3 regions of the Shewanella yunxiaonensis genome follow, and region 2 is predicted to be linked to each of the others. Evidence: predicted binding sites of a transcription regulator. Region 2 holds the regulator's gene; each other region holds the start of a gene.
The links. The regulator sigma-54, encoded in region 2, starts transcription at its own class of promoters, with help from an activator protein. The targets are predictions, from matches to a motif close to GTTGGCACGNNNNTNGNNT.
Positions count from the first base shown of each region.

Region 1: a site for sigma-54 is predicted at 6,000-6,018, ahead of KDN34_RS16830 (formate dehydrogenase accessory sulfurtransferase FdhD). Genes of this name have one in related genera too.
Region 3: a site for sigma-54 is predicted at 2,512-2,530, ahead of KDN34_RS05095 (flagellar assembly protein FlgT). Genes of this name have one in related genera too.

Region 1 covers NZ_CP073587.1:3,673,135-3,680,526, forward strand. Annotated here, with positions in the region: gene KDN34_RS16800 (molybdopterin-dependent oxidoreductase) at 1-1,945, opposite strand, end outside; gene KDN34_RS16805 (twin-arginine translocation signal domain-containing protein) at 1,964-2,164, opposite strand; gene KDN34_RS16810 (TorD/DmsD family molecular chaperone) at 2,239-2,895, opposite strand; gene KDN34_RS16815 (4Fe-4S binding protein) at 2,906-4,570, opposite strand; gene KDN34_RS16820 (DUF3306 domain-containing protein) at 4,735-5,358, opposite strand; gene KDN34_RS16825 (DUF3305 domain-containing protein) at 5,358-5,813, opposite strand; gene KDN34_RS16830 (formate dehydrogenase accessory sulfurtransferase FdhD) at 6,091-6,942, shown strand; gene KDN34_RS16835 (helix-turn-helix transcriptional regulator) at 6,945-7,392, shown strand, end outside.
Region 2 covers NZ_CP073587.1:504,256-511,647, reverse strand. Annotated here, with positions in the region: gene KDN34_RS02370 (KpsF/GutQ family sugar-phosphate isomerase) at 35-1,012, shown strand; gene kdsC (3-deoxy-manno-octulosonate-8-phosphatase KdsC) at 1,012-1,563, shown strand; gene lptC (LPS export ABC transporter periplasmic protein LptC) at 1,560-2,120, shown strand; gene lptA (lipopolysaccharide transport periplasmic protein LptA) at 2,107-2,640, shown strand; gene lptB (LPS export ABC transporter ATP-binding protein) at 2,637-3,365, shown strand; gene KDN34_RS02345 (RNA polymerase factor sigma-54) at 3,458-4,924, shown strand; gene hpf (ribosome hibernation promoting factor) at 4,954-5,244, shown strand; gene ptsN (PTS IIA-like nitrogen regulatory protein PtsN) at 5,244-5,687, shown strand; gene rapZ (RNase adapter RapZ) at 5,684-6,538, shown strand; gene KDN34_RS02325 (HPr family phosphocarrier protein) at 6,525-6,800, shown strand; gene mgtE (magnesium transporter) at 6,873-7,392, shown strand, end outside.
Region 3 covers NZ_CP073587.1:1,090,337-1,097,728, forward strand. Annotated here, with positions in the region: gene KDN34_RS05080 (hypothetical protein) at 1-74, opposite strand, end outside; gene KDN34_RS05085 (hypothetical protein) at 78-980, opposite strand; tRNA gene KDN34_RS05090 (tRNA-Arg) at 1,162-1,237, opposite strand; gene KDN34_RS05095 (flagellar assembly protein FlgT) at 1,293-2,447, opposite strand; gene KDN34_RS05100 (FlgO family outer membrane protein) at 2,653-3,267, shown strand; gene KDN34_RS05105 (LPP20 family lipoprotein) at 3,264-3,713, shown strand; gene KDN34_RS05110 (flagella synthesis protein FlgN) at 3,811-4,242, opposite strand; gene flgM (flagellar biosynthesis anti-sigma factor FlgM) at 4,242-4,556, opposite strand; gene flgA (flagellar basal body P-ring formation chaperone FlgA) at 4,633-5,340, opposite strand; gene KDN34_RS05125 (chemotaxis protein CheV) at 5,531-6,454, shown strand; gene KDN34_RS05130 (CheR family methyltransferase) at 6,584-7,392, shown strand, end outside.

The sequences.
Region 1 (7,392 bases), 640 kb from region 2:
GTGTACCCCAACAAGGCCAAGGCAAACCGTAGGTTTCGCCTTTACATGGGCCACCGGGAGCTTCCAGTGAATCAAAGTCGAAAGTACCCCAGTTTTTCTGGTGTTCTTTCAGACGTTCTGGACTCTGACCTGTGTAACCGATGGTCCACATACCGCGATTAAATTCGCGGGTAACATCTTCAACCAACGGCTCGTCATTGTTGACCTGGATGTGTTTACAGAATTCTTTCTCAACACCCCATTTCTTCGCCAGTTTATACATGATGGTGTGATCAGGCAGCGATTCGAAATGCGGCTCAATCACTTTGTCACGCCACTGCAGTGAACGGTTGGAAGCAGTGACGGAACCGTAGGTCTCAAACTGAGTACAGGCTGGCAGAATATACACGCCATCCTTACGTTCAGGCATAACAGAGGCCATAGTTGGATGTGGATCAACCACTACCACGGTATCCATCTTGTTCAATGCTTCACGCACTTCACGACCACGGGTTTCGGTGTTAACAGACTGACCCCAGAAGAATGCCAGACGGATATTGTCCTTCTGTGCAATCTTGGTTTTGTCTTCCAGTACACCGTCATGCCAACGTGAACATGGAATACCGGCAGAAGTTTGTGGCTTCTGGCCCAGATATTCACCTTGGTCAAAGCGGCTGGCAACCCAGTCAGCTGGCAGGTCCCACACGCGGGACCAATGTCCCCAGGCACCAGTGCTCAAGCCGTAATAACCTGGCAAGTTGTCGAACAGCAGACCAAAGTCAGTTGCACCCTGCACGTTATCATGACCACGGAAAATGTTGGTACCACCACCGACGATGCCCATGTTACCCAAGGCTAACTGCAGGATACAGTAAGCACGGGTGTTCGCATTACCGATGTGATGCTGTGTACCACCCATACACCAAACGATGGTGCCAGGCTTGTGTTCAGCCAACATCTTAGCGACGCGGAACATCTGCTCTTTGCTAACGCCAGCAACATTCTGCACTTCTTCAGGGGTGTACTTGGCGGCTTCTGCACGGATACGTTCCATACCGTAAACACGTGATTTAATGAAGTCTTTATCTTCCCAGCCATTCTCGAAGATGTGATACAGCAGACCATAGATGAAAGGAATGTCGGTGCCGGGACGGATATGCACGTACTCATCAGACTTAGCTGCAGTACGGGTGAAACGTGGATCAACCACAATAACTTTAGCGCCGCGCTCTTTCCCTTCCAATACGTGCTGCATAGCAACCGGGTGAGCTTCACTTGGGTTTGAACCAACGAACAGGATCAGCTTGGAGTGATGCATGTCGTTGAAAGAGTTGGTTTGCGCACCGTAACCCCAGGTGTTGGCCACACCGGCTACAGTGGTAGAGTGACAAATACGGGCTGAGTGGTCGACGTTGTTAGTGCCCCACATAGCCGCCAGTTTGCGGTACAGATAAGACTGCTCGTTAGAGAACTTAGCGCTACCCATGAAATATACGGAATCTGGACCGGATTCTTCACGGATTTTCAGCATCTGGTCACCAATCTCGTTGATGGCCTGTTCCCAGCTCAAACGTTTCCACTTACCGCCTTCCAGCTTCATTGGATATTTGTTGCGCTTGTCGCCATGAGCCACTTCACGCAATGAAGCCCCTTTCGCACAGTGACCGCCACGGTTGAATGGATGGTCAAATGCGGGCTCTTGGCCAGTCCACACGCCATTCTGTACTTCGGCATAAAGACCACAACCTACAGCACAGTGGGAGCAGATGGTACGTTTAACTTCAGTAGGTGCATCATGAGGCACTTCAGTTGCCTCAGCCCTGCGCATCATTCCAGCCCCAAGCATGGACGCAGCGGCAATACCACCAGTGGCTAAGCCCGCAGACTTAAGAAACTGACGGCGATTCAGGCCCAACGATGGCTTTTCAGCCACAGGTACCTGTTCGGATGTACGGTTTAATCGCATCTCACACACTCCTTTTTATCATTTACTACGCAAAGTGTCGTAATAACTGCGGATATGCTCGGTTTCACGGTACCCGTCTTGCGGCTTTGGCTCAGTTGAAGCCTCTGGCGCAGCTGCCATTGCTTGACCACTCACAGTGGCTACAGCTCCGGCGGCACTGCCGATAGCTAATGCTTTCAGCAGTTGACGGCGACTCATATCGGAAGCTTGCTTCTTCATAGCGTCTCCTTGTTTTAATGTAAGTGGGAGCGAACTCCCACATCGCATGATCTGTTAGATCACAGACCTGTCAATCAAGCCATTTCACTGGCTTTAGGCTGGATCTGAACGTCTGAGGTATCGACCACAGGGGTACTTAACACCAGCCGTTCAAATTCAGCGATTTCGGTTTCAAAAAATGCGCGACCCAATTGCGCAACCACGGCATAAAAGGCAGCACTCTGACAACGTGAAAGTGTGTCAAAGAAGCGCACAATCCAACTGCCAATGTGACGGCGGTAAAACCCCAGTTGCTGATGTGATGGTGCTTCAAGGATTAACACACTCATCACTTCAAACAGTGCCGCTACGTGGTCTTCCGGCTCTTTTACATCTTCCTGGCGTTCAAACCCCAGTTGCATCAGGTCTTGACGCAACAATGCCAGCGGTTTATCCATCAGCGAGCCGGTCATAAACCAGCTGCCATAAGGCAGAATTTCACCAGCGCCGACGCCAATAAACAGGTTGAAATATTCATCCTGTAGTTGTTCTGGTTTGAACTGTGCCGCCGCCAGTTTTAATGCCAGCCAGGCACGGGTCATATCATTGTCTTCGTTGGCATCCACTTCCAAATTAGCAAGAAACTGCAACAACTCCTGAGTGGGTTCGCGTCTAAGCAACGCCGCCAGCAGCTGATAAATGTCGGCCCTGAGTTGATCGTTTTCGGATATTTGCTTTGTTGTTTCGGTCATAACGGCTCTCTTATCTCAGTTGCTTTTCTGGGTCGTTGAGGATCTCTTCAAACATATCCTTCACCCGGCAATCACCACACATCTTCAGGCGTTCAATATTGGCACTAAACGCACTGTGGGTTCCGACCATCTCCAGCATCCGATGCACCATAGACTGGGTCGCAAATGGCGCGCCGCAACGAATACATTCGAACGGCGCTTCTTCTTTCAATGTCTGACGCTGCTGGCGATTCACCTTATCTAGGTTAATCGCAGGTTCAAGACTGATCACTTTTTCTGGACAAGCGGCTTCACACAAACCACATTGCACGCAATCCTGTTCGACAAAATACAGTGCCGGTTTATCACCACCATCCTGTAACGCTTGGGTCGGACAGGTCGCAACACATGACATACACAAGGTACAGTCATCCGTCTTTACCTTAACCCGGCCATAAGGCACGTTGCTCATAGGTAGCAACTGCTTTGCCTGTTTACCATGGTCATTCAGGTAATCCAGAGCCGCGAATAATGTGGCGCGCTTACTGTCAGCGGCGAATGTCGCTGGCACCATAACCGGCCAGCTCAAGCTGCTATCAAGTATAGGCCACAGATCTGCAAGATCCTGCTCACCAATCAAAGAGATACGTTGTGGCTGACCAATTTCTTGCAACAGCGTATTGGCAAGCTGCAGCTCGCCTTGCAACATCTGGGTTAGACTGGGAGCCGTGGCGGTGGTATTGAAAATCAGTACCTGACGCGCCCCCCAGGCCAGCGCCGCGAACCAGTGGTCCATACCAGCAACGGTGATTTCCTCAAGCTCTACCGCCAATACATCACCAGGCAGCTCATCGGTGATTAATGCTGCACCTTGCGCTGCATCATGAAACAGAATCACCGGTGCGGTACCCGATTTCTCGATAAAACGATTGATCAGCTTATTCAGGTAGGAATGCAGGGCTTGTGGGGTTGGCAGGTCGTAAGTCAGTGCCCCAGTAGGACAAGCATTACTACAACTGCCAGCACCGTGACACAGGTACGGGTCTACGGCTATCTGCTGGTCAACACTTTTAATCGCGTCCGCAGGACAGAAATTCAGACAACGATTACAGCCATTGATGCCGTTGCGGTAATGGGCGCAGATATCCGCATTGATTTTCACATAACGCGGCTTATCAAACTGTCCCACCATCTGTGGCAATTCTTCTAACGCCTGCGCGAGTTTTTCGGGATCCTGACCGACATAAAAATAGCCAGGGGGCAGCATTTCCAACTGAATGAGTGGTGTCTGGCTTAAATCGAGAATCAGATCAAAATGCGCCTTGCGTAGGGCAATTTTGCTTAACTCAGCGACACCCTCGTTATGTTCAACAGTGACCTGAAACTGCCCCAAAAACCCTTTTACAGACATGATTTTGTTGTAATAGGTTTCTACATCTTCGGCGGCCGCCATCACTTTTTCCAGATGGGCTTCATCCTGACTGGTGATCGGCTCATTGGCTAAAATGACCCTGCCAGCCATACCGGACAATTTGTCCGCGGCCAGTCTGGCAAGATCCTCAGGCCCAATCACCAACACACTCCCCTCTGTGGTGTAACTGACGGTGGGCGGGATTAGGTTTTGCAGAATACGAGTCTGCTGTTTTACCTCATTACGCACCTGCCGCAGCGCTTGCTGGGCGGGGCTGTTGCTCACACTATTGCTCACTTTGCGTTCCTGAACAGGTATTTGGCTGTGGTGATTGTTAGTATCTCTATGCTTTTCTTATTGATTTATAAACTTTTCCACAACCTGATTTATTGAAACTATCAGCAATTCACATACCATAATTATGGTATTTGGATACTGCTAAACTGACGTCAAACAACTCTTTTGTCCGAGGTTTGCACTACAGATGCGGCATTTTGGCTATCTGCCGTCAAGCGCTCGTCCAAATTGTCCGCCAAGTGCTCTTCTGCTGGCGGTTGTGTTAATACTTCACTGTTAACTGCTGGCGCATCGGCTAGTTCGGTGACCGCATCCTTTACTGCATCCTCAGTCTTTTCAAGCAAATGACGAAAGACCTTTTTGGCCAACTGGCTGGATACTTCAGCACTCAGCGTCGGCTGACAACTGTAATCCAGCGCATATTCCATCATGCCATCAATTTCGCTGAAATGCGGCTGTTTCCATAATGCACGCAATGCATTTTTCTTCACATCGGGATCAACATTATTTGCCATAAAGCTGGCAAAACTGCCGCCGATTTCAATGCTATCCGGATCGGGTAAATCGTCCGCAGTCAGCAGCGAGTCAGTGTCGGTAGCACTCGCTGGCACATTTTGTGCTGCCACCGATATCGCTGTTTCGGTTTCCGCAGTGACCGAAGATGCAATAACCTCGTCGTCCACCACAATTTCTGGCTCATCGGGAATATCCGTACCTTGCTGGGCCTGCTGCTTGCGCTGGGCCCATCGGCTGAGAAAACTGCGCTCTTCCGCCATCAATGCCTCCGCTGTTCTTCGGCCACTTCCTTACGGCGATTCACATGTTTACGACGATGAGCAGAGATTTCCACTTCTCCATGCTCAGAGATAAATGCCTCAATCCAGCACGCGATCGCTTCGGGCATCGGCAGATTCAGCACTGGGGTATCACCTTCAAGACAACCTGCAGCCACATTCTGATCTGCTGAAATCGCGGCGGGTACCCAGGTGCCATCTTCCAACTCATCGCACACCACATAGAGCATGGGATTATCCATATCGAGATTCAGTCGATAGCTGGCGCGTTCATCAAGAAACAGTTCCAGTAACACCAGGGTGGCTCCGGCGGGGGCTTCGTGAGTACCGGGCACCACTTGATCAAGTTCCCAGCTTTCCGACAACCAGCGCCCAATTTGCTTTTCCACCTTTTTCAGTGAAACGTACATGGGCCATACGCTTTGAGTATGCTGCATAAGGATTCTTCCTCCCGAGTCATTATTTTCGGGTTACAGGGTTAACGATAGGCTCATGCAAAAAATAAACCAAACGCATAATCGAAATATTTTTTGATAGCGGTCAAGTATTCTGGCCAGGGTAACGGACAATATGTCGCACCTCGAATGACACTTTGCACAATATACGCTCCCGAGTCACGGAGCATTGGCGTGGATCACGCATTTATACGTTCGGTTCTGAGCGGGTATGATTATTGCTATCATCTGAGTCTTAATTTTTTGCATGAGTCCGATCATGACCCAAGCCAAATTGCATTTGATAAAAACCGCCGCCGAAGTACCGCTGACAATCAATGTCACCGCCGTCGATGAAACTGGCACAGTACAACAGAAATCGGTGGCTTGTGAGCGCCCACTTACTGTGTATCTTAACTGGCGACCGATTGTCACGCTGATGACCTTGGGTGCCCGACCAGAGTCATTGGCATTGGGTTACCTGAAAAATCAGGGATTCATCAAAGATATCAAGCAACTGGAATCTGTCATCGTCGATTGGGATGTCAACTCTGCCGCGGTCATTACGCAAGAGCAAACCACAGATCTGGATGCCAAGCTGGCTGAAAAGACGGTCACAACCGGGTGTGGTCAAGGGACGGTGTTTGGTGGATTTATGGAGGGGCTGGACGATATCAGCTTGCCGCAACCCCACTTAAAGCAAAGCATGATCTATAGCCTGTTACGCAATATCAGCCAGTATAACGACACCTACAAAAATGCCGGAGCAGTGCACGGTTGTGGCTTGTGTGAAGGTGATGTCATTAACTCCTTCGTGGAAGATGTCGGCCGTCATAATGCAGTCGATACCCTGGCAGGCGAGATGTGGCTGCAACAACAAGGTGGTGGCAATATGATTTTCTATACCACTGGCCGATTGACCTCAGAAATGGTTATTAAAGTCGCCAAAATGGGCATTCCAGTATTGCTGTCCCGCAGTGGCGTCACCCAAATGGGGTTAGAGTTAGCACAAAAGCTTGGGATCACTATGATTGCACGTGCCAAGGGACGGCATTTTTTGGTATATCATGGCGCTGACAATATCGACTTTGATGAACCCCAAGCCGTTAACCTTAAGGTTTCGCAGGAGTAGCAATGACCGAACCCAGTGAACTGGTATACATGAGTGCCAAGCAGGTAGCTGAATATCTCGATCTCAATGAGAAAAAAGTCTACGCCATGGCCAATGACCGGATGCTGCCAGCCACCAAAATCACTGGCAAATGGCTATTCCCCAAAATCCTGATCGACCGCTGGCTGATGGATTCCTGCCATAGCGGCATGTTATCTGACCGACTGCTGATCACCGGCAGCGACGATCCACTATTATCAATGCAAGTGGCCCGGTTGATGGCAGAAGTCGGCAGTCGGGAGCTGATCAGTTACAGCGCTACGGGTTCGCGGTTGGGACTGGAGCTTTTATCTAAAGGCTATGCAGATGTTTGTACCCTGCATTGGGGCAGCGCTGAAGAACGGAATGTGCGCCATACCGCCTTGTTGAAAGGCTATCCGAATCATCAGCAGTGGATTATGGTGCACGGCT
Region 2 (7,392 bases):
CGTTGAGTGTTGAACAGAAACAAGAGAGAAAGATATGACAGATGCAAGTCAGTTGCGTCATTGGGGACGCAAAGTCATTGATATCGAAAAACAAGCCTTAGATAACCTGTATCAATACGTTGATTCTGAAGAATTTGCCCAGGCTTGCGAGATGATTTACCACTGCAGTGGCAAAGTGATCGTGATGGGGATGGGAAAATCCGGCCATGTAGGGAACAAGATTTCAGCGACGCTGGCCAGTACCGGTACGCCCGCTTTTTTTGTGCATCCGGGTGAAGCCAGCCACGGCGATCTTGGTGTCATCAGCCACAACGACATTGTGCTCGCCATTTCCAACTCCGGTGAATCCAATGAAATTCTTACCCTGATGCCAGTCATCAAGCGACAAGGCATTCCGGTTATCACCATGACGGGTAACCCGGAATCCACCATGGCCAAACTGGCACAACTGCACCTGTGTATTAAAGTGCCGGAGGAAGCCTGTCCATTAGGATTAGCCCCCACGTCCAGCACTACCGCGACCTTAGTCATGGGCGATGCACTGGCTATTGCGCTGCTGCAAGCGAAAGGGTTCACCAAGGATGATTTTGCGCTGTCTCATCCAGGGGGTGCCTTAGGTCGTAAACTATTGTTGAAAGTCGATAATGTCATGCACAAAGGTCATGACATTCCGCTGGTACATCATGATATCTGCATTACTGACGCCCTTTATGAAATCTCCAAAAAAGGCTTGGGAATGACCGCGGTAATTGACGGAGACAACAAGCTAGTAGGTATCTTTACTGATGGGGATTTGCGCAGAGTAATCGACGCAGAAGTCAATTTACGTCAGACCCGGATTGCGGATGTGATGACCCGTAACTGCATTACAATTAAAGCTAATATTCTTGCAGCAGAAGCCCTTAAGGTGATGGATGACCGCAGCATTAATGGCTTGATTGTCGTCGATGCCGAAAATCATCCGATAGGGGCGCTGAATATGCTGGATTTAGTCAACGCGGGGGTCATTTAATGGCGCAAGACAGCTTTTACGGACCCGTTGCCGATGAGATTTGGCAGTTAGCCAAGCAGATACGACTACTGATTTGTGACGTTGATGGCGTCTTTTCGGATGGCCGCATCTATCTTGGAAACCATGGTGAAGAACTCAAAGCGTTCCACACTCGTGACGGTTATGGCGTAAAAGCGTTGCTCAACGCCGGGATTCAAGTCGCGGTGATTACTGGACGTAAATCACAAATTGTTGAAGACCGTATGACGGCGCTAGGGATCCCTCATATATTTCAGGGCGTTGATAATAAATTGGAGCCATTCAACTGGCTGCTGCAACATTATCAACTACCACCACAACAGGTGGCCTATATTGGGGATGACATGGTGGATCTGCCGGTAATGCAACAGGTAGGCCTCAGCGTATGTGTTGCTGACGGGCATCCTCGGGTCAGACAGCTAGTGCATCTGGTCACCTATCTCAATGGCGGCTATGGGGCACTGCGTGAACTGGCAGATCTGTTACTGATGAGTCAGGATAAAATTGCATCCGCACACGGCATGAGTATATGAACAGAGTCACCTTGGCCATTATCGCGTTCTTTACTGCTGCACTGGTGTTGTACTGGCAGGTACAGAACAAACGCAATTCGGAAGCCACCCAGCTGTCTACCGATGTGATTCAGCCCGATTACGTAGCAGACGATTTACGCAGTGTCAGCTATGACCAAAACGGAATGATCTCCAGTCGGGTGTCAGCTAAGCACATGGAACACTATGAGCAGGATGACCGGACAGTATTTACTAATCCGGTATACTGGGTATTCCCAGACAAGGGTCAGACCGAGTGGCGCATGACCGCATTACAAGGACAACTCGATAAACACAGCAACAAGGTGGTGTTGCAAAATGATGTTATTATTGACGCCATCAGTCCAACTGAACCGATACAATCTATCAGTACCAGTTATCTGGAACTGAACCTTAGCAACATGATTATGACGTCAGACAAAAATATTCTGATCAATGGTCAGGACTTCAATATCACAGGTCTGGGGCTATACGCTGATCTCAATGCTCAGCAGGTCAAACTGCTTAGTCAGGTAAAAGGAACCTATGAAACGAAATAAGCTTATTTTCGCTGCTATGCTGTGCCTTACCAGCCTTTCAGCTGCTGCGGTTGATAAAGATCTGCTGCAACAACTGGAAATATCCGCGGATGCGCAGTCGGCAGATATCAAGAACAAGCAAGTCGTGTACAGCGGCCATGTGATTGTGACCCAAGGTTCAATGAAGCTCACAGCCGCCGAAGTCAACGCATCCAGTTCCGATAAAGACGGCGAAAGAGTATTGATTGCAAAAGGTTCACCGGCCACCTTTCGTCAGAAATTAGAAGATGGCCGTATTGCGAACGCCAGCGCCAATGAAATTCACTACAACATTAATAAACGCGTACTGACGCTCATCGGTAAAGCAAAGGTGGAACAAGGTGGCAGCGTTTCCACTGCAGAAAAAATTGTCTATGACCTTAAAAACCAGCAGTTGCAAGCCTCCAGCAGCGGCCAGGGAGAAGATCGTGTGACCACGGTCATCCAGCCTGACAACTACCAGCAGCAACCCAAAAAGGATCCCCAGCAGGAGCAGCAATGAGTAATACCTTGATCGCCCATAACCTTGCGAAAAGCTACAAAAAAAGAATGGTCGTGAAAGATGTCAGTCTGTCGGTTGCAACAGGTCAGATTGTGGGATTATTGGGACCCAATGGTGCAGGGAAAACCACGACATTTTACATGGTAGTCGGCTTGATCCAGAGCGATAAGGGACGGATCTTTATCGATCAAGATGAGCTGACCATGGATCCCATGCACCTTCGCGCTCGCAAAGGTATTGGCTATCTGCCGCAAGAAGCCAGTATTTTCCGTAAGCTAACTGTTCGCGATAACATCATGGCAGTATTGCAGATCAGAAAAGATCTGGATCGCGATGGCCGTGAAGAACAACTGGAACAGTTACTCGAAGAGTTTCACATCACCCATATTCGCGACAGCATGGGGATGTCACTTTCGGGAGGTGAGCGCCGGCGTGTAGAGATTGCCAGAGCCTTGGCCGCAGACCCGAAATTCATTCTGTTGGATGAACCCTTTGCTGGCGTAGACCCCATCTCCGTTATTGATATTAAAAAAATTATTGAACAATTGCGGTCACGTGGACTGGGTGTGCTGATTACGGATCATAACGTGCGTGAAACACTTGATGTTTGTGAACATGCATACATTGTCAGCCACGGACAACTGATCGCCGAAGGCACCCCTGCCGAGATCCTCGACAACCAACAAGTCCGTGCTGTGTACTTGGGTGAACAATTCAAGCTATAGTAAACACCGGGAGCGCTTACAGCTTTAAAACGTTAAAGTCTGTAATTACTAGAATTTTTATAAAGTTATAAGATGTAGGGGTAAGCGGTAACATGAAAACGTCACTCCAGCTCAAACTGGGTCAACAGCTGACCATGACACCTCAACTGCAGCAGGCAATACGTTTGCTGCAGCTGTCGTCGCTGGAGTTACAACAGGAAATTCAAGAAGCCTTAGAAGCAAACCCGCTGCTGGAAGTGAATGAAGACAACCAAAGCACCGACAGCAATCATGATATCGATAACAATTTAGAGGCACCGGAGCCGAGCGAACATATCGAAGATAGTTCGACGGTAGAAACCTCGGATGCACTCACTAGCCAGGCACTCCCTGAAGAGCTGCCAATGGATACTACCTGGGATGAGGTTTTTACTGCCGCTCCGGCTATGTCCAGTGGTCCTATCCGTGATGACGATACCCCATTTCAGGGAGAAACTTCTGAAGGTTTGCATGAACACCTGGAATGGCAGAAGAACCTGACACCGTTCTCAGAAACTGATGCAGCAATCGCCACTGCAATTATCGAAGCGATTGATGATCAAGGATATCTGACGCAAACCACGGAGGATATTCTGGATGCTATGGGCAATCCGGAAATCGAGCTAGAAGAAGTAGAAGCGGTATTGAAACGCATCCAACACTTCGATCCTGTCGGTGTCGCTGCACGGGATCTGCGTGAATGTTTGCTGATCCAGCTGTCGCAATATAGTGATGACACCCCGCATCTCGAAAACGCCATTATGCTGCTGGAACAGCATCTTGACCTGATCGCTGCCAAAGATTATCGCACACTGATGCGCAAGACCCGTTTGAGAGAAGAAGATCTGCGTGACGCGATTAGTTTGATCCAATCGCTTAATCCACGTCCCGGACTATTAGTGCAGCCTCAGGATGACGAGTACGTGATCCCAGATGTCAGCGTGTGGAAGAAAAATGGTCGCTGGGTGGTAGAACTCAACCCAGACTGCATGCCCAAACTCAGTATTAATCAGCAATATGCCGCTATGGCCCGCAGTGCGCGGAGCCAATCCGACAGCCAGTTTATCCGCGGACACCTGCAAGAAGCCAAATGGTTTATCAAGAGTCTGGAAAGCCGCAATGAAACACTACTAAAGGTGGCTAACTGCATTGTACAGTTTCAGCAGGGATTCTTTGAATATGGCGAAGAAGCCATGAAACCGATGGTGCTCAATGATATTGCCGAAGCCGTTGATATGCACGAATCGACAATTTCCCGAGTGACAACGCAGAAATACATGCATACGCCACGCGGTATATTTGAGCTAAAATATTTCTTTTCCAGCCACGTCGGTACTGAAGACGGTGGCGAATGTTCATCGACGGCAATCCGCGCCTTTATCAAAAAACTGGTGGCCGCGGAGAACCAGAAAAAGCCGCTCAGCGACAGCAAAATGGCACAGTTGCTGGCTGAGCAGGGAATTAACGTGGCACGCCGAACCATCGCCAAATACCGCGAAGCCATGATGATCCCACCATCGAATCAGCGTAAGAGTTTGTAATTCCACAGTACCCCTATGGAGGACACCCTATGCAAATCAACCTGGCAGGCCATCATATTGAGATCACCGACTCGTTGCGCAGCTATGTGGAGAGTAAATTTGCAAAACTTGAACGCCATTTCGAACAGATCAATAATGTGCACGTCGTACTCAATGTTGAGAAAGCAATACAACGAGTCGAAGCCAAGCTACATCTGAATGGTGGAGAGGTGCACGGCACCGCAGAACACACCGATATGTACGCTGCCATCGACGCTCTAATTGATAAATTGGATCGTCAGGTCATTAAATACAAAGAAAAGCTGACAAAATACTCATGATGGAACTTAGTACCATCCTGCGGCCGGAGTGTACCGCATGTGCCACACCCGGCAGCAAGAAAAAGGTATTGGAGCTCATCAGCGAACTCGCAGCAGCCCAGTATCCAAACCTGTCGTCCCAAGCCATTTTCGAAAGTCTGCTGGTCAGAGAGAAAATGGGAAGTACCGGTATCGGGAATGGCATTGCCATTCCCCATGGTCGCTTGCCGGACATTAAAGATCCTATCGCCGTGCTGATTAAGTGCGACGAACCGATCCCCTTTGACGCTATCGATAATCAACCGGTAGACATCTTGTTTGCGTTGGTAGTGCCCGCCGATCAATGTCAGCAGCATCTCAGTACTTTGTCGGCGATGGCCGAGAAACTCAGTGATAAGCTGATACTCAAGCAACTGCGGAAAGCCACCACCAAAGAAGAACTGTATCAGGTGATCACCGGATGAAATTGGCCATTGTCTCAGGCCGCTCAGGCTCAGGAAAATCTGTAGCGTTACGAGTGCTGGAAGACTTGGGCTATTACTGCGTTGATAACCTGCCACTCCCCATGATTGGCAGTCTGTTAGACAATCTGCGCGGCAGTAACGAACTGGTCGCGATTAGCGTCGATGTGCGCAACATGCCTAACCAGGAAAAAGTCCTGGAAAGTCAGATACAAAATCTGCCACAAGGCACTGAAGTCATCAGTTTCTTTTTAAACGCATCCGATAAGGTGCTGCTTAAACGTTACAGTGAAACCCGACGTCTACATCCGTTATCCAAGAGCAAAATCTCCCTTAAAGATGCGATTGAGCAGGAAGGCAAACTACTCGCGCCGATGTCGCAGCTAATGGATCACTACATAGATACCTCTAACATGAATATCTATGAGCTGAGTGACACCGTACGCGAAATTTTGCTGGGGACAGTGACCAAGGAGCTGGTGATTAACTTTGAGTCGTTTGGCTTTAAGCACGGTCTCCCCGCAGAAGCTGATTTCATCTTTGATGCGCGCTTTCTACCTAATCCTCATTGGGAGCCGCAGTTAAGACCGTTAACTGGGCTTGACGAACCAGTACGTGAGTTTCTCAACCGTCAGCCACTGGTGAATAAATTCATCTGGCAGATCGAGAACCTGCTCGATACCTGGCTGCCGCACTTGGAGCGCAATAACCGTAGCTATCTGACCGTTGCTATCGGTTGCACTGGTGGCCAACATCGTTCAGTGTACGTTGCTGAACAACTGGCTAAACGCTTCAGCAACAGTAAACATAAAGTGCAGGCTCATCACCGGGATTTAGCGCATGCCAAGAATTGAGCGCGAAGTCACCATACAGAACAAGCTCGGGTTACATGCACGGGCCGCGACCAAATTGGCGGTACTGGCAAACGAGTTTGATGCCAACATCCTTTTAGTTCAGGGACAAAAACAAGCATCAGCGGCGAGCGTGCTGGGATTGCTCATGCTGGAAACGGGCATGGGGAAAACGATTCGTCTGATTGTTGATGGTCCCGATGCTGAACCGGCAATGGAGGCTATTTGTAACTTGATCAACTCTCGCTTTGACGAAGCCAGTTAGTAGTTCCTTTCTGATATTTCCCATTGTAAGCTAGCTTAATTTCCCGTTACTACAAATGCTTAAGGGAAAAGGATGCCAGCAGAAACCCAGGCCCAACAAACTGCGATTGATCATCTTGAACACCTGAACCAGGCACTAGACAGTGGCTTATTTGTTCATGTGCGCGAAATGTTGCACCACATGGCCCCAGCCGATATCGCCCACATTCTGGAATCATCCCCACCGAAGACCCGTCAAATCCTATGGCAATTAGTTGACCACGCTCATAGTGGCGAGATCCTTGAAGAGTTGGGCGAAGACATGAAGGATCAACTGATCAGCCTGATGAGTCCAACCCATCTGGCTAAAGTCACCGCCGGCATGGATACCGACGATCTGGCGTATGTCCTACGTAGCCTGCCCGATAGCTTGTATCGTCAGGTGTTACAATCGATGAGTGTCCAGGATCGCACTCGCGTTGAACAAGCACTTTCTTATCCGGATGATACCGCTGGAAGTCTGATGAATACCGATACGGTGACCATCAGACCAGACGTCAACATCGATGTGGTGTTGCGTTACCTGCGCCAGCGGGGGGAATTACCCAAAGCCA
Region 3 (7,392 bases), 590 kb from region 2:
AGATAAGCGTTATAAATCGGATATCGTGAACGAGGAAAAATAAATCTTAAGCTTGAGGTCTCAACTAGTTCCATCTCTTAACTACTTCCTTCAAATTTGCTTTTAATATGTTTCGAAAGCCACAAGTGAATAGTTCTCGGGGCTTGATAATCACTACTAAATTCAAATCCTATTGATTTTCCATATTTTTTTACTCTGCCAACTATTGCATGAGCAGCATGATGCGCATTGTTAAAATCACCTTGGTCGAACAACTGTATAGCATAGGCTTTTACTTGGTCGCTAATTGCAAATTTTTTTGCCCGCCCTGATTTCCCTGCTTTTGATGATGTTTTAATCCTTCCAATTTCATTGATGATACTTTCCAATAGCCACTGAAATCCGTCGTTCATATCAACAAGTTGATACTCAATAAATTCATTAAACAACTTTGCTGCGGGTCTGGTTAGGCCTGCCATTTGACAAGCAAGGGCGGATTGCAGCGTAGCCTGAGATTCTTTGGTGAATTTCGGCATCATATTAATTGACTTGCCATGAGCAGCAAAAGGTGAAAAGCCACTTGCTAACGAGCCAGCGTTAGAGAAATGCCGAATAAGCGTCATGTCTTCGACTAGTGGTAGATCTCTCAATGGGGCGAAAAAGCCAATATAGGTTTGAATATTTTGCTGGTGCTGCGCTTTCAGACTTTGTTGAATGCCATCAATTTTGGCTAACTGCTTAATGATGTCGCCATTGGAATCTATCTCACCCAGTTCCTTTAGTCCGTCTGTAAATGGAATATGAAGATCGTGAAAGCAAGGATGTCCATCAACGATTTCAACCGTGGATTTAGGTAATGGAAATTCATTGAGGTCGACAACAGCAAGGGCATATGACTGCAAGTCTGGTGGAGTGGTAGAAATAACGAAGCTTAAATCATCACTGTTTGCGAACTGCGCAAAAACATCATCCATTTTGGTTGGTTTTCTTATCTGATCCATGATGAATGAAAACTAACGGAAATTGATGGAACAGTCCAATTTTTAGACGAGAGTCTTAAAAATTTAACTTCAATGAAATCTAATATACAAAAAATTCAGGTGGTGTTTTGGGGCGGCACAGGGGCGGCACAGAAATATGATTATTTATAAACATTTGATTTATATATAAAAATCTGTATATTGGTCTCCCCACAGGGACTCGAACCCCGATCGGTCGCTTAGGAGGCGGCTGCTCTATCCTGTTGAGCTATGAGGAGACGGCAGTGATTATACTGTTTTTGGCCTCTATTAAAAGGGCTCAAATCTAACTGCTTAATTCTTCAGCGCAATATCGTTGACTTGGATACTTCGTGCTGCGCTTTCTCCGTTGAGCATTGCTGTGGATGTGCTTTCAGATGTCTGCGCTATTTCAACATCAACAGTGGTGGCGACTGCAATTGCGCGGGTTTTACTGATCTGATCCATGATGTTATGTTGCAATACTATTTTAAATTTATCGCCTTTTTTTACGCCATTTTTTCTTCCGATATTAAGCACTATCTGGCTGTCATTTAGAGCAATAATCTGAGCCAGTAACGGACGGCAGCTGAGTGTTTCATCAATATCTCTAACGGCTTCTGTAATTATTTGCTCGGCAGACTCACCATATTCCGACTGCCAAAATTCACTGGAAGTAGGATTGACCATAGCGGTTTTAGCAAATTCCCATTCGCTCGGTTGACTATATTCGTGTTGCCAGACAATTTCGCCACTAATGCCATGATATAAAGTTAACTTCAGTTGAAATTGTCTGATAGGTGCATGTTGCCACAATCCAAGAATGGCAGAAGTGGGTTCTGCAACTGAGATGTCGGTGAGTTCAGGTATCAACAGGTATTGGCTATCGGTCATTTCACTGATCAATGTTGGTGCTCTAAATCCGCCATCTGAATTCGTTAATGCTGGAATATTAACCTCTTGATTCACAAGCGATACTGGAACGCTCAACGCTGAATTTTGTTGCAATGCGTTGACTAAGTGTTCTGAAAAAGCCGTTGGTAACTGTTCAAGACGACCATAGCGTAATTGGCTGCGATCACGAATAGTGGTTCGCGGGATCAAAATTGCGGCTTTCAGCCCATCATTACTACATTTTTCTTGATCTTGATGTAGCAGATCGATTTTGACGGTAACTGTTAGCCGATTACCTTGTTTTTGCTCATTTAATAATTGAATCGATGAGATATTGTTTGCTGCTGATAGCGTTAGAGCCTGGTCAGTCAGTTGACCCTTATTTGTTGTCTGGCTTGCCTGAAACTTACCACCGTTTTGTAAAAGGGCCATTCTGACGGCGTTTTTCACTGCAACTTCTCGCGCATTGTCGCTATCGCCATTGATAATCTTTGCTTCACCTGTTGCTTCTACCCAGTATGCCTGGCAAGGCAGGCTAAGGCTGAGTAATGTCAGTAAGCAAACGAGAGATTTCATGGTGATTTTCCTGTAGCAACCAATGGCCAAATATCTGTCGAAACGTCAGATATACGGAGTAATTATTCAAAATTTATGCCAGTGAATTGGTCTGGTGCTAAGTAAAAGCGCTTAAGTGTTGTGGTCAATTGCCGATAACTGAAAGACAAGAAATAAATTGAGCTCCGTTTCATAGCCGTTCGGAGCGTTAGCTGATGGACTAGATATGAAAAAAGCAATGGTTTTGATGGCGCTAATGCTGGTGGGCTGCAAATCCCCCCAGCCCGTTGAGCCCGTGGCTGATCCCGTTGCAACGACTAAGGCTGGGATCATTGACGTGACCCAGAAGCTCGCCAAGGATCTGGTGCGTTATAGTGACGTGCTGGATCTGAATCAACCATTGTTAGTCGCAACGCCTGTCATGGTAGAAGATATGCAGAGCACAGATAATCTGGCGGCGCAGTTACAACAGGGATTAATGGCGGGCATGCAGCAGGTGGGGTTTCACCTAGTCGATTTAAACGTGGCTGATTCGGTCAGAGTAACGCCGCAAGGGGACTTTCTGTTGAGCCGCGATTGGCAAAAAGTGCCGAGCAATATTGCGGTTGATCAAGTATTAGTCTCCACTGTTAGCTTGGCCCGTAACGGCATTGTGATTAACAGTCGCATCGTGACCTTGACAGGCAATAAAGTCATCTCTACTGCAGAACTGTATGTACCGCAGCAGGCGCTGCCAGACTATTTGTTGCCTTCTCAGTTGGTCGTTTCTAAAGCAAGTTTACTGTACCGCAATAGTGCTACTGGTGAAGCGAAGGTACATCCGGTTGGAGAATCAAAATGAGATTATGGTTTTCGTTAGTCATCCTGATACTGATTTCCGGTTGTACGAGTCGTGATCGCTATGTGCAGTGGGAAACCGTGCCACCACCAACCTTTCCCAAATTAACTGCCGTTGGGTACGCGCCATTAGCGTCACAACCTTCAAAAAATCCATCTGAACGGGTATTGATGGCAATGCAGGCATCGAAAATTGACGCCTATCGAGAGCTTGCTGAACAAGTTTATGGTCAGCAGTTGACATCACAAAGTAAGGTCGGTGATTGGATGTTGAAGTCAGATGAGGTAAAGGTTTCCGTGAGCGGCGTTATTCGCGGCGCCAAAGTTGTTCGTAGTTATCCTGCCGGAGATCATTACGTTACCGAATTAGAACTGGATTTTTCCAATGTGTGGCAATTGTATCAGCAGCAAAATCGTCCACAGCGAGTTAAGCAGATCACTTATTTCTAAATTTACTCGTACCCAATGAATTTGGCGGCAAGGCGGCAGTCTTTTGCCGCTTTAATTTTGTGTCATAGAGGATGATTTTACTTGGGTAAAACTGAGGTTATGCTTCTAGATCGTTACCCAGAGTAGAAATAGTGGAAGTTTTACCTTTACCATCGTAAGTGAGGCTATGAGCATTACGGCTCATTTGTAAGGCTTGCGCTAAACGATTGGTGCTTGCTGAGCAAAGCTCAATCAATTTACCGTTTGCTTGATTTTTTTGCTGGCATTCAGCTAGCAGCGCTTTGATTTGACTAACTTGTTGTGACAGCGGTGTCTGTTTTAACTGTTCTTTCAGCGGGTGCTCTGCCAGCGTTTTATCCAGCTTAGCCACTTGTTCTAACGTTTGCTGCTTATCGGCTGCCAATTGCAGTAGACCGTCGGCATCACGTTCAATCAATGCCTTAGTTTCTGCCTCAATCAACGACAAAAGGCGACCAAGCGTCGCCGCCTGTCGCTGTAAGGTGATTTCCAGATCATGTACTTGAGTCATCAAGAATCCTGATCAAGATCGACCATGTTGCTTTCAAACTGAGCGATGTTATTCGCGAGTTTTTCCGGATCCACTTTATAGCGTCCTTCAGAAATTGCCTGCTTTATTTCAGCGACTTTTTTCATATCCACATCAGGCATAGACGCAATTTTACTTTGCATCCCTTGTAATTGCTGAGCCTGGGCAGAAACAACGACGGAATCGTCATTGTTAGCAACGCTGCTAGTCTCGGTATCTTGTTCAGCTTTACCACTGCTTCGGGTAACTGAATTAGTATTCACCCGAGGTTGATTTTGCAGTTGTTTAATGTCCATAGCCTTTTGGCTCCAACACTTTCAAATAAACTCTAGTTCTATTATCGGCACACAACAGTCTAGCTTGAGACTTTTTTTACATATTTACCCGCACTTCACCTACATGGGTGACTACGGCTTCTATCATCTTGTTAGATTGAGCGTTTTTTACCCGTATCTGTTCACCAAGGTTACCATCTTCTTCGGCTACGCCAACCGTTTTTATTTGGAATTGTGCCGTTTTAGCAATGATAGACACTGAATCGCCCTTACAGACAAAGCAAATATTACTCACAAAAATGGGGTAATCTTTGCTGACTCGCCGTTTGAGTCGGGTCCCAATTAGTTGGTCAACGTTGCTGAATTGCTCACCGTTAACACTGTATTGGTCAATGTACCGTACTTCCAATTGCGCTGCGCTTAATAGCTCTCCGGGCGCCAATGTCTCTTTGGCAACCACTACAGGATAACTGATGTCGACTCTTACGGAGAGGTATATTTGCCAGGGATAATCTAAATCAGGGCTATCACAGCTAATTTTTACCGTATTGTTGCGACTTATCTCTCTGTCCGAAGCGAGTTCTGCTCTAACTGGCGATGCGCAACGGGGAATGAGTATGCGGCTATCGATAGTCTGTGGCGTGATCGTGACGTTGGCAGACGCCGGTGCCTCCAGCTTTTTTGCAACTGTTTCTTTAGCCAATGCCTGAATGGCCGATATATCAGGAACAACCGCTGGTTGTGCTAACGTTTTGCTGGAGAACGCCACAATCGCTAAAAAAATGTATGCTAAATTTAGTTTCATCATATACAAAGTGGTGTAGTTAACCGATTTACACGTATACTTCATCCGTTCCAAACGCCTTAATTGGCAACGAGTTTGATGGCGTCAGAACTTTGACTGAAACACCAGATGGAACGATCACAGCAAGTTACATGCCTTTCCGTAAATAGTGGTAAGGTGAGTTTATTTTGTCGAACAACAAGGCAGGCTTATGTCAGGTATTCTTGAATCAGTCAACAAAAGAACCCAATTGGTAGGGCAGAACCGCCTTGAATTGCTGTTATTCAAACTAAATGGTCGCCAACGGTTTGGCATCAACGTGTTTAAGGTTAAGGAGGTTTTACAGTGTCCTCCGTTAACGATGCTGCCTAAGTTGAATCCTTATGTGAAAGGCGTGGCGCACATTCGCGGAACAACTATTTCGGTCATTGATTTAGGGGCCGCTACCGGTGGCCGGCCGATAGAAGATCTCAAAAACTGTTTTATCATCATCTCCGAATATAACCGCAGTGTTCAGGGCTTTTTGGTGCAATCAGTTGAACGTATTATCAATATGAACTGGTCCGCCATTATGCCGCCCCCACAGGGTGCTGGACGGTATTCCTATCTCACCGCGGTGACTGAAATTGATGGTGAGTTAGTGGAGATATTGGACGTCGAAAAAATTCTGGACGAGATTTCACCTGCTAAAACTGAAATCAGTGAAGAAGTTGATAAAGCGATCAATATCGACCGTGAGCAGAATTTCCATATTATGGTCGTGGATGACTCCGCGGTGGCACGCAAACAAATTGTCAGAGCCTTGTCATCACTGAACTTGCAGATCGACACCGCGAAAGATGGCAAAGAAGCACTTGATCGGCTGAAACTAATCGCCAGTGAAATGGATAATGTCGCCAAGGAAATTCCGTTAATCATTTCCGATATTGAGATGCCTGAAATGGATGGTTATACCTTGACGGCCGAGATTAGAGATGATCCAAAACTTAAGAATATCAAGGTAGTACTACATACATCATTGAGTGGCGTATTCAATCACGCAATGGTACAAAAAGTGGGTGCCAACGACTTTATTGCTAAATTCAATCCAGACGAATTGGCAGCCGCAGTTGATAAACATCTAACTTTGTCATGATTTACTAACCGTGCCGATGATATAAAGAGTGTTGATAGTGACTTGTGTTGTCTGTGATGCTGCGGTATAACGCGGCGTCTTACCGGTATTAGCTGTCGCTCAGTACCAACAAGTTTTATAAAATGGGATATCAAGGTGCCAGATAAATCTCTTGCAGAAACCGAGTACAATCAGTTCCGGCTGTTCTTGGAACAACACAGTGGTATTGTGCTGGGTGAAAATAAGCAATATCTGGTGCGCAGTAGACTCGCGCCGTTGATGGGCAAATATGGGCTGCCGTCATTATCAGAAGTGGTGAAGCAGTCCATGCGTCCCACTGAGAGACAGTTACGGGCTGAAGTTATTGATGCCATGACTACCAACGAAACCCTCTGGTTCCGTGACCGTTATCCCTTTGAATTGTTGCCAAACAATATCTTGCCGCAGTTTGCCAGACTCGGAAGGCCCCTCAAAATCTGGTCGGCGGCCTGTTCTTCTGGACAGGAGCCTTATTCCTTGGCAATGACCATTCTTGAATATCAGCAACGTCGTCCGGGTGGATTACCTGGAAGTGCTTCAATCCTGGCAACGGATTTATCACCTTCAATGCTGGAGCGTTGTAAGAACGCGGAATATGACAGCCTGGCATTGGGGAGAGGCTTATCTGACGAGCGTAAACGTCAGTTTTTTGATGCTTTACCAAGTGGCAATATGCGAGTGAAAGACAATGTCAGGCGTTTGGTCAGCTTCAGAGCGCATAATCTCCTGGAAAGCTATACCTTGCTCGGTAAGTTCGACATTATCTTTTGCCGAAATGTTTTGATCTATTTTGCTCCTGAAGCCAAGGCAAAAATCCTGCGGCAATTTGCTGCCGCCCTGAACCCCAAAGGCATCCTGTTTTTGGGTGCGTCAGAGTCTATTGCGGGTTTATCTGATGAGTTTGATATGATTCGCTGCAA